One region of the Paenibacillus sp. KACC 21273 genome, then DNA from elsewhere that is predicted to be linked to it. Evidence: riboswitches for the same ligand, from Rfam matches in the RefSeq annotation. Region 1 holds a riboswitch; each other region holds the start of a gene.
What was found. A riboswitch is a leader RNA that binds a small molecule or an ion and turns the genes downstream of it on or off. The one in region 1 is predicted to bind thiamine pyrophosphate.
Positions count from the first base shown of each region.

Region 2: it holds a riboswitch for thiamine pyrophosphate, as region 1 does, so the genes downstream of both, thiM (hydroxyethylthiazole kinase) here and PQ460_RS21805 (ABC transporter substrate-binding protein) in region 1, are expected to answer to the same signal.
Region 3: it holds a riboswitch for thiamine pyrophosphate, as region 1 does, so the genes downstream of both, tenA (thiaminase II) here and PQ460_RS21805 (ABC transporter substrate-binding protein) in region 1, are expected to answer to the same signal.

Region 1 covers NZ_CP117876.1:4,960,850-4,965,138, reverse strand. Annotated here, with positions in the region: gene PQ460_RS21815 (ABC transporter permease) at 1-301, opposite strand, end outside; gene PQ460_RS21810 (MTH1187 family thiamine-binding protein) at 310-600, opposite strand; gene PQ460_RS21805 (ABC transporter substrate-binding protein) at 625-1,662, opposite strand; TPP riboswitch at 1,780-1,891, opposite strand; gene PQ460_RS21800 (pyridoxamine 5'-phosphate oxidase family protein) at 2,132-2,548, shown strand; gene PQ460_RS21795 (aspartyl-phosphate phosphatase Spo0E family protein) at 2,843-3,019, shown strand; gene PQ460_RS21790 (bifunctional 2',3'-cyclic-nucleotide 2'-phosphodiesterase/3'-nucleotidase) at 3,352-4,289, shown strand, end outside.
Region 2 covers NZ_CP117876.1:4,589,041-4,593,329, forward strand. Annotated here, with positions in the region: gene PQ460_RS20085 (DoxX family protein) at 1-91, shown strand, start outside; gene thiE (thiamine phosphate synthase) at 331-1,002, opposite strand; gene thiD (bifunctional hydroxymethylpyrimidine kinase/phosphomethylpyrimidine kinase) at 986-1,807, opposite strand; gene thiM (hydroxyethylthiazole kinase) at 1,847-2,656, opposite strand; TPP riboswitch at 2,750-2,852, opposite strand; gene PQ460_RS20105 (alpha/beta hydrolase) at 3,099-3,929, opposite strand; gene PQ460_RS20110 (DUF1129 family protein) at 4,078-4,289, shown strand, end outside.
Region 3 covers NZ_CP117876.1:158,892-163,180, reverse strand. Annotated here, with positions in the region: gene PQ460_RS00780 (ABC transporter ATP-binding protein) at 1-437, opposite strand, end outside; gene PQ460_RS00775 (ECF transporter S component) at 415-1,011, opposite strand; gene tenA (thiaminase II) at 1,029-1,715, opposite strand; TPP riboswitch at 1,861-1,964, opposite strand; gene PQ460_RS00765 (TIGR01777 family oxidoreductase) at 2,136-3,032, shown strand; gene rluF (23S rRNA pseudouridine(2604) synthase RluF) at 3,154-3,861, shown strand; gene PQ460_RS00755 (Abi family protein) at 3,958-4,289, opposite strand, start outside.

The sequences.
Region 1 (4,289 bases):
TTTGACTCAAGATCAATAATGGATATAATGCTGAACGTAGAAAAGGAATATAATGAAGCACGCCTGCGACCAGTAATCCAAAAGCAACACCTATACTAAAGCCGGATAGTGTCAATTTTAACGTCGCCCATGTGTGCAAGCCCAGTCGGTCTTTCTCACTCCATGCTTCATGTCCAATCAATGCAGGGCTAGGAAGAATCCATGTCTCAATATGGAATAGACTGGTTGCCAGTTGCCAGATAATCAGTAATAAAACAACCGCCCCGAGGGGCGGCCATAGCCTGTTCCACCATGTATTCATCGTAGACATTAGCGGTACTTCTCGGTTAATCCATCCATACTGATTCCGGTTGGACTATGAGCAATTTTGATCTGAGAAATAATACTGGGGCTTCCTTTTTCCACTAACGCTTCGTGCATTTGACGAACCACTTCTAACAATTCGCTAAGTTCGCCTTCCATCGTGGTCTCAAGTGGATGCACTTCATATTTCACACCGGAGGCTTGAATCACTTCTATTGCCCGGTCGACATAATCGTAAGAGTTCTCACCAGCTTGAGTTTTGGGAATAACCTGAATACTTAAAAGGGTGTGTGCCATAGTAGTCATCTCCTTATGTTCTATTTATGATTTGGTGGCTTCAGGTAAATAATCGTTTGTATACGCTTTGGTTGCATCTAACGGTTTGTCTAACAATTTCTGCTTGAACATCCAATCGGCATAACCTTCCCAGACCGATTGTTTTTGCTCGCCCCAGCGTTTGGCATCATCTTGATAACGTGGAGATAACCATTTTTGGCTAGCTTTGACCAGTGCAGGATCAAGATCGGGTACTGCTTTGAGCAATATATCTGCTGATTCATCAGGATGAGCGATTGCATATTCATATCCTTTACTGGTTGCCGCCATAAATGATTTCACCAGTGCAGGATCGGTAGCGATCTGCTTCTCATTGGTTACGATAACAGGCGTATAATAATCTAATTGATCTGAATAATCTTTTACATATAACATATCTAATGGTTGTCCGCGAAGTTCTGCTTCAATTCCTGTCCATCCATAGAATATCCATGCAAAATCGATTCCTTTTTGTACAGCTGTAAAATAATCCGCATTACCGATATTAACACTTTTGACTTTGCTAACATCGCCACCGTCGGTATCCATAATTGATTTCATAACCGCTTCTTCAACAGGCGATCCCCATGCACCGTAGGATTTGCCTTCCATATCTTTAGGGCTTTTGATTCCGCGATCTGTAGGAGCGGCAAAGCCAGATGTATTATGCTGGATAACTGCCGCGAGTGACACTAAAGGCACTCCTTGTACACGCGCTTGAGTCACACTTTCTTGATAACTGATTCCAAAAGGCACTTCACCAGAAGCGACCATGGTATCTGCTCCACCTTGACCGGGAGCAATAATTTCGACGTTTAATCCTGCTTCTTTATAATAGCCCAGTGCTTGGGCAACATATAAGCCAGTATGATTTGTATTTGGTGTCCAGTCGAGCACGACTTTCACATCTTTAAGTGCAGATGTTGATCCTGCCTGATTGGCTGTATTGCTTGTACTTGTTGCTGAACCACATGCAGTGGTGATCCACAATAAACCTACCATTAACCACGGTAAGCTTTGACGCCACCTTTTTTGAGTTCTCATTACCGTCATCCTTCTTTCTTCTAGCTCAAATAGTCAATCCTGTAGTACTGGATAAAAGGCATAAAAAAAACGCCCCCATCGGGACGACATAGGTGCAATTATAAGCTAGAGTACAGCATATAACGACTTGTTACTTTCCTACGCTGGCATTATCCAGATCAGGTATAAGGGTCTGTATTTATCACAATACACTCTCAGCCAGTTGCAACTAGCTCCCCTGTACATATGCGGTTTTTTTACATTGTAATTATAGACCAGAGGGTATCAACTGTCCAGTAAAGAGAATGCGGTGTCATCAGCAAAAGACAGTGTATTTCGGTTCAGTCTCGCTGGCTAAGGGTATTTACATATACGGAAGTTTGTAACTAACAAAAGTTCCATTCAATATTCTTCTATACGTATCGAATAGATATACATAGACATAGATATTGAATACACCCATACGTTTATATACAGGAGGAGATTGATCATGAGTAAAACAGCTGAAGAACAAGCGATATTAACTGCATTAGAAGGTAATCCATTTTGTGCACTAGGTACAGTAGAAAACGACAAACCTAAAGTACGCTACATGGCGCTATATAACGAAGGCTTGAATATTCATCTCGCGACAAACCGCAAAACACATAAAGTCGAAGAGTTAGAAAAAAATCCGAACTGTTATGTATTGTTGGGTTATGAAAAAGGCGGCACTAATCAAGTCGTTGAAATCGAAGGTGTAAGTGCTGTATCTACAGACGACGAATTGAAAAAACGTGTCTGGAAAGAAGAATTTAAAGAATGGTTCTCCGGTCCAGAAGATCCTGATTATGTGATCCTAGATATCAAACCACAAACGATTGAATATACAGATCAAGATGGTAACAAAAAAACGTGGACTGCGTAATCTGATACAACTTTAATTGTTTAAGATAGCAGTTATCACATAAATGACTCGGAATTTGAAATTTGCGAAACAAGAGAAATGAATGCAAAATTCAAATTCCGAGTTTTTTCGTCTTTATTTTTCCATAAAAAGGATAAAATAGGTACTTGAGGAACTTGATAAGGTATACTCAAATAAGGTATAAAAAGGTATATAGAAATATTTTATAGACTAACCTGTAAAATGACGATGATGGAATAAAATGAAAGTCTCATTGATAGCAAGATATAAGGAAATATACTGGAGGTGGTTTCCTTGAACTTAAAACAAATAGAACAACAGATTGAGCAGGAACGCCGCATATTGAACCAGATGGCAGAAGAACATGGGATGCGCGATTATCGTGTGTTAGACCAATCAGAACAATTAGATCGAATTTTAGATATGTATTTTCAATATAAAGATCGAAATACTAATTTTTTAACTCCTTAATCTCAATGAGTTATTATTTATGAAAAGAAACATGACACAATCATGTAAATTATAGAATTTTTCGCAAAATAAATCTTATTTTCATAAAAAATAGAACTAATAACCCTTCAAATATATCAGCTGATAGTATACAATTCTATCATGCGTTTCTTTTGGTAGCCTTTTTACTATTTATCTGCCTACTCTAAATCATAATTTCTAATATGATTTTTTTAAAATCAGCATGTTAAGTAGATTGTCACTGCTTGTTCATGCTGTTATACATATAGGGCATAGAGATAAATAGTAAAAGGTCAAGCAAATGCGAATATATTTGGGAGGGGTTTTTTATTTTGAACTTGGGAAACAAAACATTTAAAAAAGCAATTACTGTCATCGCAGCTCTGCAATTGTTTGCAGTGTCGGCAGTTCCTGCTTTTGCAGCCGAAGCCACTTCTTCTGAATCTACCGTAAAATTACGTTTGTTGGAGACAACAGATATTCATGTGAACGTAATGAACTATGATTATTATTCAGATGCAGCGACAGATCAATATGGATATGCCAAAACAGCAACATTGATCAAAAATGCGCGTGCAGAAGCCAAAAACAGTGTATTGATCGATAATGGTGATCTATTACAAGGTAATCCGCTAGGTGACTATGTAGCCAAAGTTGATCCTTTAAAAGCAGGCGAAGTTCACCCTGTCTACAAAGCGATGAACCAATTGGGTTATGATGCAGGAAATATTGGTAACCATGAATTTAACTATGGTCTGGATTTCTTGGGTAACGCTCTCAAAGGCGCTAACTTCCCTTATGTGAATGCTAATATTTATACAGATGATGGCACAGGTTCAGGTGAGAAAAACTACTTTACTCCTTATTTGATTTTGGATAAAGAAGTCACTGATGAAAGTGGAGCTAAACATACGATTAAAGTAGGTGTTATCGGCTTCGTACCACCACAAGTAATGCAATGGGATAGCGCAAACTTGTCGGGGAAAGTGGTTGCTAAAGATATCGTTGAAACAGCGAACAAATTTATTCCACAAATGAAAGCAGAAGGCGCAGATATTATTATTGCAGTGCCACATTCTGGCTTTGAAGATATTCCTCAGACTGAATTGATGGAAAACTCCGTGTTGTATTTGAGCAAAGTGCCAGGTATCGATGCGATTATGTTCGGACATGCACACAAAGTATTCCCTAGTGCTGATTTCGCTGGTAAAACAGGCGTAGATCTAGAAAAAGGAACAATTAATGGCGTTCCTTCAGTAGAGCCAGGTTT
Region 2 (4,289 bases), 370 kb from region 1:
TCGCTGGATTGTTCCTTACCTACGTACTCGCTTTTTCAACCGTCGTAACAAACAACAAGATACCTTGCCTAATCAGCATAAAATAGCTTAACGATACAAATAAACGCATTACTTGGCTTCTACAGAATGATCGATGTTATTCGCAGTAACATACAGATCATCATAAGAATAGCGGAAAGAACCTACTGTTACGTTACACTATACAAACAGAAAATAGTGTTTACCATTCAAAGTCATTCGACACACCGTACTGTAAGCTACGGTATACCGAATGACTTTTTTTGATGGGGTCAACAAACATGTATTCAGCATTAGATCGTATCGTGGTGATTAGTTCGCAATCAATCGACGGGTAAGCGTATTTAACTGCTGCGTCGCTTGCTCTATATCTGTCTGTCCTGCGATCGCAGAGATCACTGCTATTCCATCTGCGCCCGCGTTAAAGATCGGCTCGGCATTACCTGCATGAATTCCTCCAATACCGACTAATGGAATATCAATATGATGGTTCTTCAGTGCTGTAATAGTGCTTGTTCCTTGTACGGCTTGCGCATCAGCCTTAGAGATTGTAGGGTAGATCGGTCCTATGCCTAAATAATCAGCGCCATCTTCAATAGCTTGTCTGGCTTCAGCTACGCTATGAGCAGATACACCAATGATTTTATCATCCCCTAGACGTGCCCGAATCTGATCTGCGGGTGCATCTTCTTGTCCTACATGAATTCCATCCGCATTCAGAGCGATCGCTAACTCTACATCATCATTCACAATAAACGGAATCTGATGAGTGTGGCATATCTGTTGCAGACGTTCTGCCAGCTTATAATACGCTTGCCCTGTTAAAGCGCCAACCCCTTTTTCCCGAAATTGAAAAAGAGTGATCCCTCCTGCAATAGCAGACCTTAATACTTCTTCTGGTGGTCGAGTACAATTGACGCTTCCCATCACTAGATAAAGGCGTAAGTACTGGCGTATATGCTGAGTATCAGGCTTGGTGATCATAGACTCGGCTCCTTTGCTGATAAGCAAAATGATTGGTAGGCCCATGACCGGAACCGATACCCAATCCATCTTCAATCGCTGCTTGAATAAATTGCTTCGCGGTATGTACAGCTTCATAAATAGTTTTGCCTTTAGCAAGTTCTGCTGTTAATGCCGCTGAAAAAGTACATCCTGTGCCATGAGTATGAGGCGTATCAATCCGCTGACTTTCCAAATAATCAAATTGATTTCCATCGTATAACAGATCGATTACAGTAGACGTCGATGTATCATGTCCACCTTTGATCACTACATATGTTGCTCCCATTTCTACAAACTGCTTGGCGGCTTGTTCGCGCTGCTGTAGATTGGTAATCGATAGACCTGTTAATAACTCGGCTTCTGGCAAATTAGGCGTGATAATCTCTGCCAGCGGAATCAGATCAGAGATCAGCGCTTGCAACGCTTCTTGTTGTAACAGCACAGAACCTCCTTTAGCGACCATCACCGGATCAATCACTAGATGTTGCCATTGATACTGTTTTACTTTTGCTGCGACATAACGAATAATATCTGCACTAAATAACATCCCTGTTTTGACAGCCTGGGGTTGTAGATCCGTTCCGATCGAATCCAATTGCTGTACAACACCTTCAATCTGAACCGGATAGACACCTTGTACCCCTGTCGTATTCTGCGCTGTGATAGCAGTAATAACAGACATGCCATAGACACCGAGTTCTTGAAATGTTTTGAGATCGGCCTGAATGCCTGCGCCTCCTCCACTATCTGAACCTGCAATCGTCAATGCTTGATACACGTTCATCTTGTCTCGCTCCTTTATCATATGAATGTATGTTCAATATTAAGCTTTGGATGAAGTGATCTGGGCTCGTGCAGTTACGATCTCCGGGGTGACTAGAGACAATTGATTGATAAATTGCATCTGAAAACTGCCTGTGCCTTGCCCTGCTGTCTGTTCATAGGCAATCTCTGCGGCTATACCGTAAAATGCTAAAGCTTCTGTCACGGCTTCCAGACGTTCTTGAGCTTGTGTAGGATCAGCGACTGCGATAAATGCACCGACTACGGCACTTAGTAGACAACCACCGCCTGTCACTTGCGTTAATATCTGATGACTGTTAGCAATGGTATAGGTGTTCTGTCCATCGGTTACAACGTCTTTTTCACCGGTGATGGCTACAATGCACTTTAATTTTTGAGCAGCCTGCTCTGCGATCTGGATCATATTGCCTTCGCCTGCTCCTGCATCGACACCTTTGATCTGCCACGATTCGCCGATCACATTAGCCACTTCAGCTACATTGCCACGTAAAACATCTACTTGAACGTGTTCAATAATTTGCAAAGCCGATTGTGTACGATACGGGGTAGCTCCTGCTCCTACCGGATCAAATACAACAGGCACACCTGATTCATTCGCTGCACGTCCTGCACGTTGAATCGATTCGACGGTGTATGGATCAAGCGTACCGATATTAAGCACAACTGCATTCGCTATAGCTGCCACATCGGCTACTTCTTCATGCGCATATGCCATAAAAGGAGAAGCCCCCAGCGCCAGCAATCCGTTTGCTGTAAAATTAGTCACGACCATATTCGTAATATTGTGAATCAGTGGATGTTGCGCCCGTACTTTGGCTAGAAAAGTCATTGATATTGCCTCCTATAACGTAATAAAGACCCATCCATCTCCAGAAGAGACAAATGGGTCAAACATTCATTCAGGTATATCACAACATGAGTGAAAATTCAGCCTCCACTTCCCTCCGCTAGTATAATCCAGATCAGGTTCCAAGGGTCCGAAATTGAATTTTCGTCTCAGCCAACAGGCTCCCCTAGTGAAATCAGTAACTATTCGATTGTTCTTTCTTACCATACCACTGGTGAATGATCTGGTAAAGGATTACACTAGAAGAAATCGCGTTTGTAACTGCCAAGCGCTTAGCGAAAGATATTTTGCTATGCAAAAATCATGTTGGATTATATTAGAAGAAGTCGCGCTTATACTGCCAAGCGCTTAGCGAAAGATATTTTGCTATGCAAAAATCATGTTGGATTATATTAGAAGAAGTCGCGCTTATATTGCCAAGCGCTTAAATCATCCAGTGTTGCCAATCGGTCTGAGCGACTTTGCGTTCGGTGAGCCATTGGCGGGTTTTGTCCAGCAGTTCGCGGCGGTGGGTTCCATTGGAATATGTGTGATCTGCTTGGAAAATAATTTCTTTATCACAGCGTCCTTCTGAACGTGTCCAGAATACTTTTTGATACAAAAAAGCATAATCTACCGGAATCACATCATCCCCTGTACCATGAATCACCAGCACATCGCCACCAAATTGCTTGGCTTCTTGAAACGGTTGGAAATTGCCTAGCGAATCAAAGTATACAGGTGTAAACGAGTAACCTAAATGATCGGCTTGTCCTTCGATCACTGCTTGATCGTATTTGTCCCGACCGGTTAATTTGATAATATCGTTAAATGGATGTCCTACTGCTGACCATAGCACCAGACTTTTGACACGATGATCTCGTACAGAAGTAAGAATTGCTACAGCACCACCCAGACTATGACCGATCAATGTGACGCGGGTGGGATCAATGTCACTGCAATTCATTGCATAATCCAGTACAGTACGAGTCTGAGCGACCATTGATTCAAGTCCTTCTTTGCCATAGTCGCCGCCACTTTCACCGCAACCTGCATAATCAAAGCGAACCACCATATAACCGTCAGCCGCCAATTCACGGGCTGTACTAACAAATAGGCGATCCACTCCAATACGGCTGCCAACAAAACCATGGCAGATCACAATTAGCGGTGTACGGCTTTTGCCTCGTCCTGCTGATTGTGGTTCCTGTTCAGGATAATGAATACTAGCTGTCAGATCCAAGTCGTGATGTCGAATGACGATATTGCGTTCCATGATGATTCCTCCTCTTAAATAAACAATTCCGATCAGTTTAATATGCTTTAATCTTGAAACCATATTATCATTAACGCTAGATCATTGTCAACGCAAGGAAAGTATGGCAAAATAGTAGCTTCGAACAACGAGAATGGAGGAATGAATAATGAGCTCAATACGCCAAATGGTTAAAAATATTAACACCGTACGGGATCAATTAAAACCAGAAAATTTGGATTATTATGATGATGTTATTGTACATGTACGGGATGCACGAATTGATCGTGAAGCAGGCGAAGAATTGCTTTTAGAAATGGGTCATCATTTGCTAGAAGCGCAGAAAAAAGGTAAAACTGCCAAACAGTTATTCGGTAAAGA
Region 3 (4,289 bases), 550 kb from region 1:
AACAGACACGCTAGCGCTAGCCGTTGCTTCATGCCTCCAGATAGGGTCTCAATAGCAGTATGACGATCTATATTCAGACCGACTTGCTTCATCACTGTATCTATCATAGTGTCCATCTGAGCACGCGGAATAGAGCGATTTTCCAAGCTAAAAGCAATCTCTTCATCCACATGAAGCATACAGAACTGCGAATCCGGGTCTTGAAACATCACGCCACATTGAGGGGCTAACTGAATCTCGCCTTCCACTTCAGCTTCTACATGTTCAGGAATAATACCGGACAATGCAGATAATAGCGTCGACTTGCCACTACCACTTGGCCCTAGAATCAATACTTTTTCTCCACGTGAAATCGATAAATGAATGTCTGTTAATACATTTTCTTCTCGCTGATAAAAACGTACTGACAGGTCTTTACACCCTAGAAGCGATTCCATTCGCATTTCCCTTCTTCCGCCGTACTTTCATAATTTCGTATTGATCCAGTACCCCTGTTTTGCACAAAGCTTCTACAATAATTTTGGCTAACCATCCACCTAAAATCATTCCACTGATCACTTGAATAACCAGAGTCGTAATCAATACTTGTGTGGTGTAATAGCCGAATCCATTAGCGATAACGTTATACAATACTCCACCTACTGCCGCCAGCGCTCCTGATAACATTAACGTCATCAAGTTATAACGTTTGTAGCCAAATACAGCAAAAGCAATCTCTGCTCCAATCCCTTGAAACACACCGATCAATAAAGCAGATAATCCAAAATGGCTACCTGTTAACAGCTCTACAGCCGCCGCCGCTACTTCAGCAATCAATGCCGCCCCTGGCTTACGAATAATATAAGCTACAATCGGGCTTGCAATAATCCAGATGCCGAACATAAATCCTGCACCTACAGGCCCCACTAATGCAGAGATCGGTATCCATAATGTCGACCATCCTAGATAAATAACGCCACAAGCCACCGCCAGAATAACAGTCAACACCACTTCTTTCATTTTCCATGTCATAGAGATTGATGAGGAACTCATACGCGTGCAACCTCCATCGGCACAGGCCAATCTTCCAGAGTGTACGCCATATCCCAGAACATATATTCAAACTGACAACTTAGAAGAAAATGCTCTTTCATACGCGCCCGATGTGCAGGTGTCGTCTGCTCTGCCCATTCATCCAACCGAGCACAGAATTGATGAGTAATCGTATCGGTACGATTGCCATAAAAGTTAATCCAATCATAAAAAGGATGGGAGGCATCAGGCTTCACTTCATCCAATAATTTCACGCCAATCTCCCAATACGTCCACGGGCAAGGCAACAATACCGCCAAAATATCGCCTAAATCCCCTTCATGAGCCACAGTTAACATATGACGAATATAATGATGAGAAGAAGGAGAAAGCGCATATCCTTGCAAATCTTCATACTTGACGCCAGCCACCTCGCAAAAGTTATTATGAGGATGAATTTCACTATGAAGCACAAATGAAATTTGCTCGTTAAACATTGCCATATCTTCACGTGTTGGGCATTTCGCAATTGCCGTTCCATAGATACGCATAAAAGAATTCAAATACTCAAAATCTTGCTTTACATAATGGATCAATTGCTCGCTACGCAGATCACCTTTGGCAATCCCTTGTACAAATGGATGGTTAAAAATCGCTTCAAAAATAGGGTCTGCGGCCTGTCTAATTTCCTGTGAAAAACTCATAACTGTATCCTCCTTAGATTGAAGCATCGATAAAGACGCTTGGTTAATAAAGAAGGACCACTACTGGAATATATGGAAAAATACATGCAAAAAAGCCGCCCCGTGATGGAGCGGCAGAATAGGTGTACGTATATGTACAGGTACCCTTGCACAGTCTCCACTTTCCTACGCTAGTATGAACTAGATCAGGTTCCAAGGGTCCGGGATCTTCCCGTCTCAGCCTACACAAAGGCTCCCCTAGTGGTCATTCGATTCATTTGCATCTTACTGTACACACGATTGAACAGACTGTCAACTGCTATAACCTCAGTAATCTTTCCTTTTTTAACAGTTATAGGGTTATAAAATGGTGTAAAATATAATTATTAGTAAGGATTGACGCGTAAATTTAACTATCTAAACAGAATTGAGTTGATCTCGATGACACGTAAAGTGGTATTGGCAGGTGGCACAGGATTTATCGGGCAGTATTTGGAAAAAAGATTTGCAGCATTGGGTATTGAAGTGCAGATCATTTCCAGACAATCTCCGCATATCGCATGGGATGATCATCAAAGAATTGTTCAAGCTCTCGACGGAGCAGAAATGGTGATTAATCTAGCGGGTAAATCGGTCAATTGTCGTTATAACGAACAAAATAAACGTGAAATTATGAACTCTCGAATCGAAACCACCCAGATTCTTGGAAACGCTATCCTGGCTTGTGAACATCCGCCTGCGCTTTGGATCAATTCCAGTACAGCTACCATTTATCGCCATGCAGAAGATCGCCCTATGACCGAGACCAAAGGCGAAATCGGTAGCGGATTTTCGGTAGATGTTGCCAAAGCGTGGGAAGAAGCTTTTTTCTCTTTTAGCCTTCCCCATACCCGTCAAGCCGCACTACGGATTGCTATCGTATTAGGGCCCGGTGGTGGTGTGATGACCCCTTTCAAAAATCTAGTTCGCTTCGGGCTGGGTGGTCATCAAGGGTCAGGGAAGCAGATGTTTAGCTGGATTCATGTCGAAGATTTATTTCAGATTATTTTATTTATTCAAGAGTGGGAATCGCTTGAAGGAGTATTCAACTGCACGTCTCCTAATCCGGTGACCAATCGTGAACTGATGGCAACGATGCGCAAAGTGATGCATCGTAAAGGCGGTCTACCTGCGTCTACATGGATGCTTAATCTAGGAGCTAGAGTGATTCGGACGGAACCTGAATTGGTGCTTAAAAGCCGTTGGGTGATCCCTAATCGTCTCATCAAAGAAGGATTTATGTTCAAATACGGACGGTTGGAACAAGCACTGCACCATATTTTGCATACAAAATCATAACATCATACCGTACAGACGAACATGACTTTTAAAATAAAGCAAAAAAGGGTATCGTAGAGGTAGACTTGAGTAACAGCTTGAATAGCTTACTCAAAAATTAGAGTTAAAGGTGTGCTTATACGTGCGAATTAATAAATATATTAGTGAATCTGGAATTACATCCCGCCGGGGTGCTGATAAATGGATCAATGAAGGTATTGTCACAATCAATGGTGTGGTTGCCGAGCTAGGCAGTCAGGTCGAAGAAGGCGACGATGTGCGGGTCAAAGGCAAACCGATCAAAGTCGAACAAGAAAATGTCTATATTGTGCTCAACAAGCCGGTAGGCATTACCAGTACAACCGAGCGCCATATTCGGGGCAATATCGTAGATTTTGTCAATCATCCCCTGCGTATTTTCCATGTCGGACGATTGGATAAAGATTCGGATGGCTTGATTATGCTGACCAATGATGGCGATATCGTTAATGAGATTTTGCGTGCTGAAAATAAGCATGAAAAAGAATATATCGTCACTGTAGATCAACCGATTACGCCTTCTTTTCTCAAACAAATGGCTTCCGGTGTAGAGATTCTAGATACAGTTACGTTACCTTGTCAGGTCGTTCAACAATCCAAATATGTATTCAAAATCATTTTGACGCAAGGATTGAATCGTCAGATTCGCCGCATGTGTTCTGCACTTGGCTATGAAGTTCGTGCGCTACGCCGTACGCGTATTATGAATATCCGTCTGGGCAATCTACCAACAGGCAAATGGCGCGACCTGACAACCGATGAACTCAATCGCCTATTCCGCGATCTGGAATATACGCCCAAAAAACGCTAATAGACCAAAAATGTAAAAAAACCTCTTTTATAATCTGTTACCGAATGTAAGGTAGCGGATTAATTAAAAGAGGTCTCTTTCACTTAAATTATTATTTTATTTTTTTAAAACAGTATACCAATCTGGCGGAAATCCTATTAATGTTCGATCTATTTCTGAATACATATCAAGTAAACTTTTAAGTTTTTCTAACCAATCATTCCATACATCTTTGTTTGGGATGAAGTATTTCATAATCAAAATAACAGAAAAAACTTTCTTATCATCTATAATTTTGGGCTTATCTTTTTTAAATAATTGAGGAGGATGTGGAAAATTTCTATTGTACACTCGTCCATAATGAGCACATATATTTCTAAGATTACTAATCGAATGTAGCCAACTACTTACATAAAACCCTTTTATACCATCATAATACATATATCCTA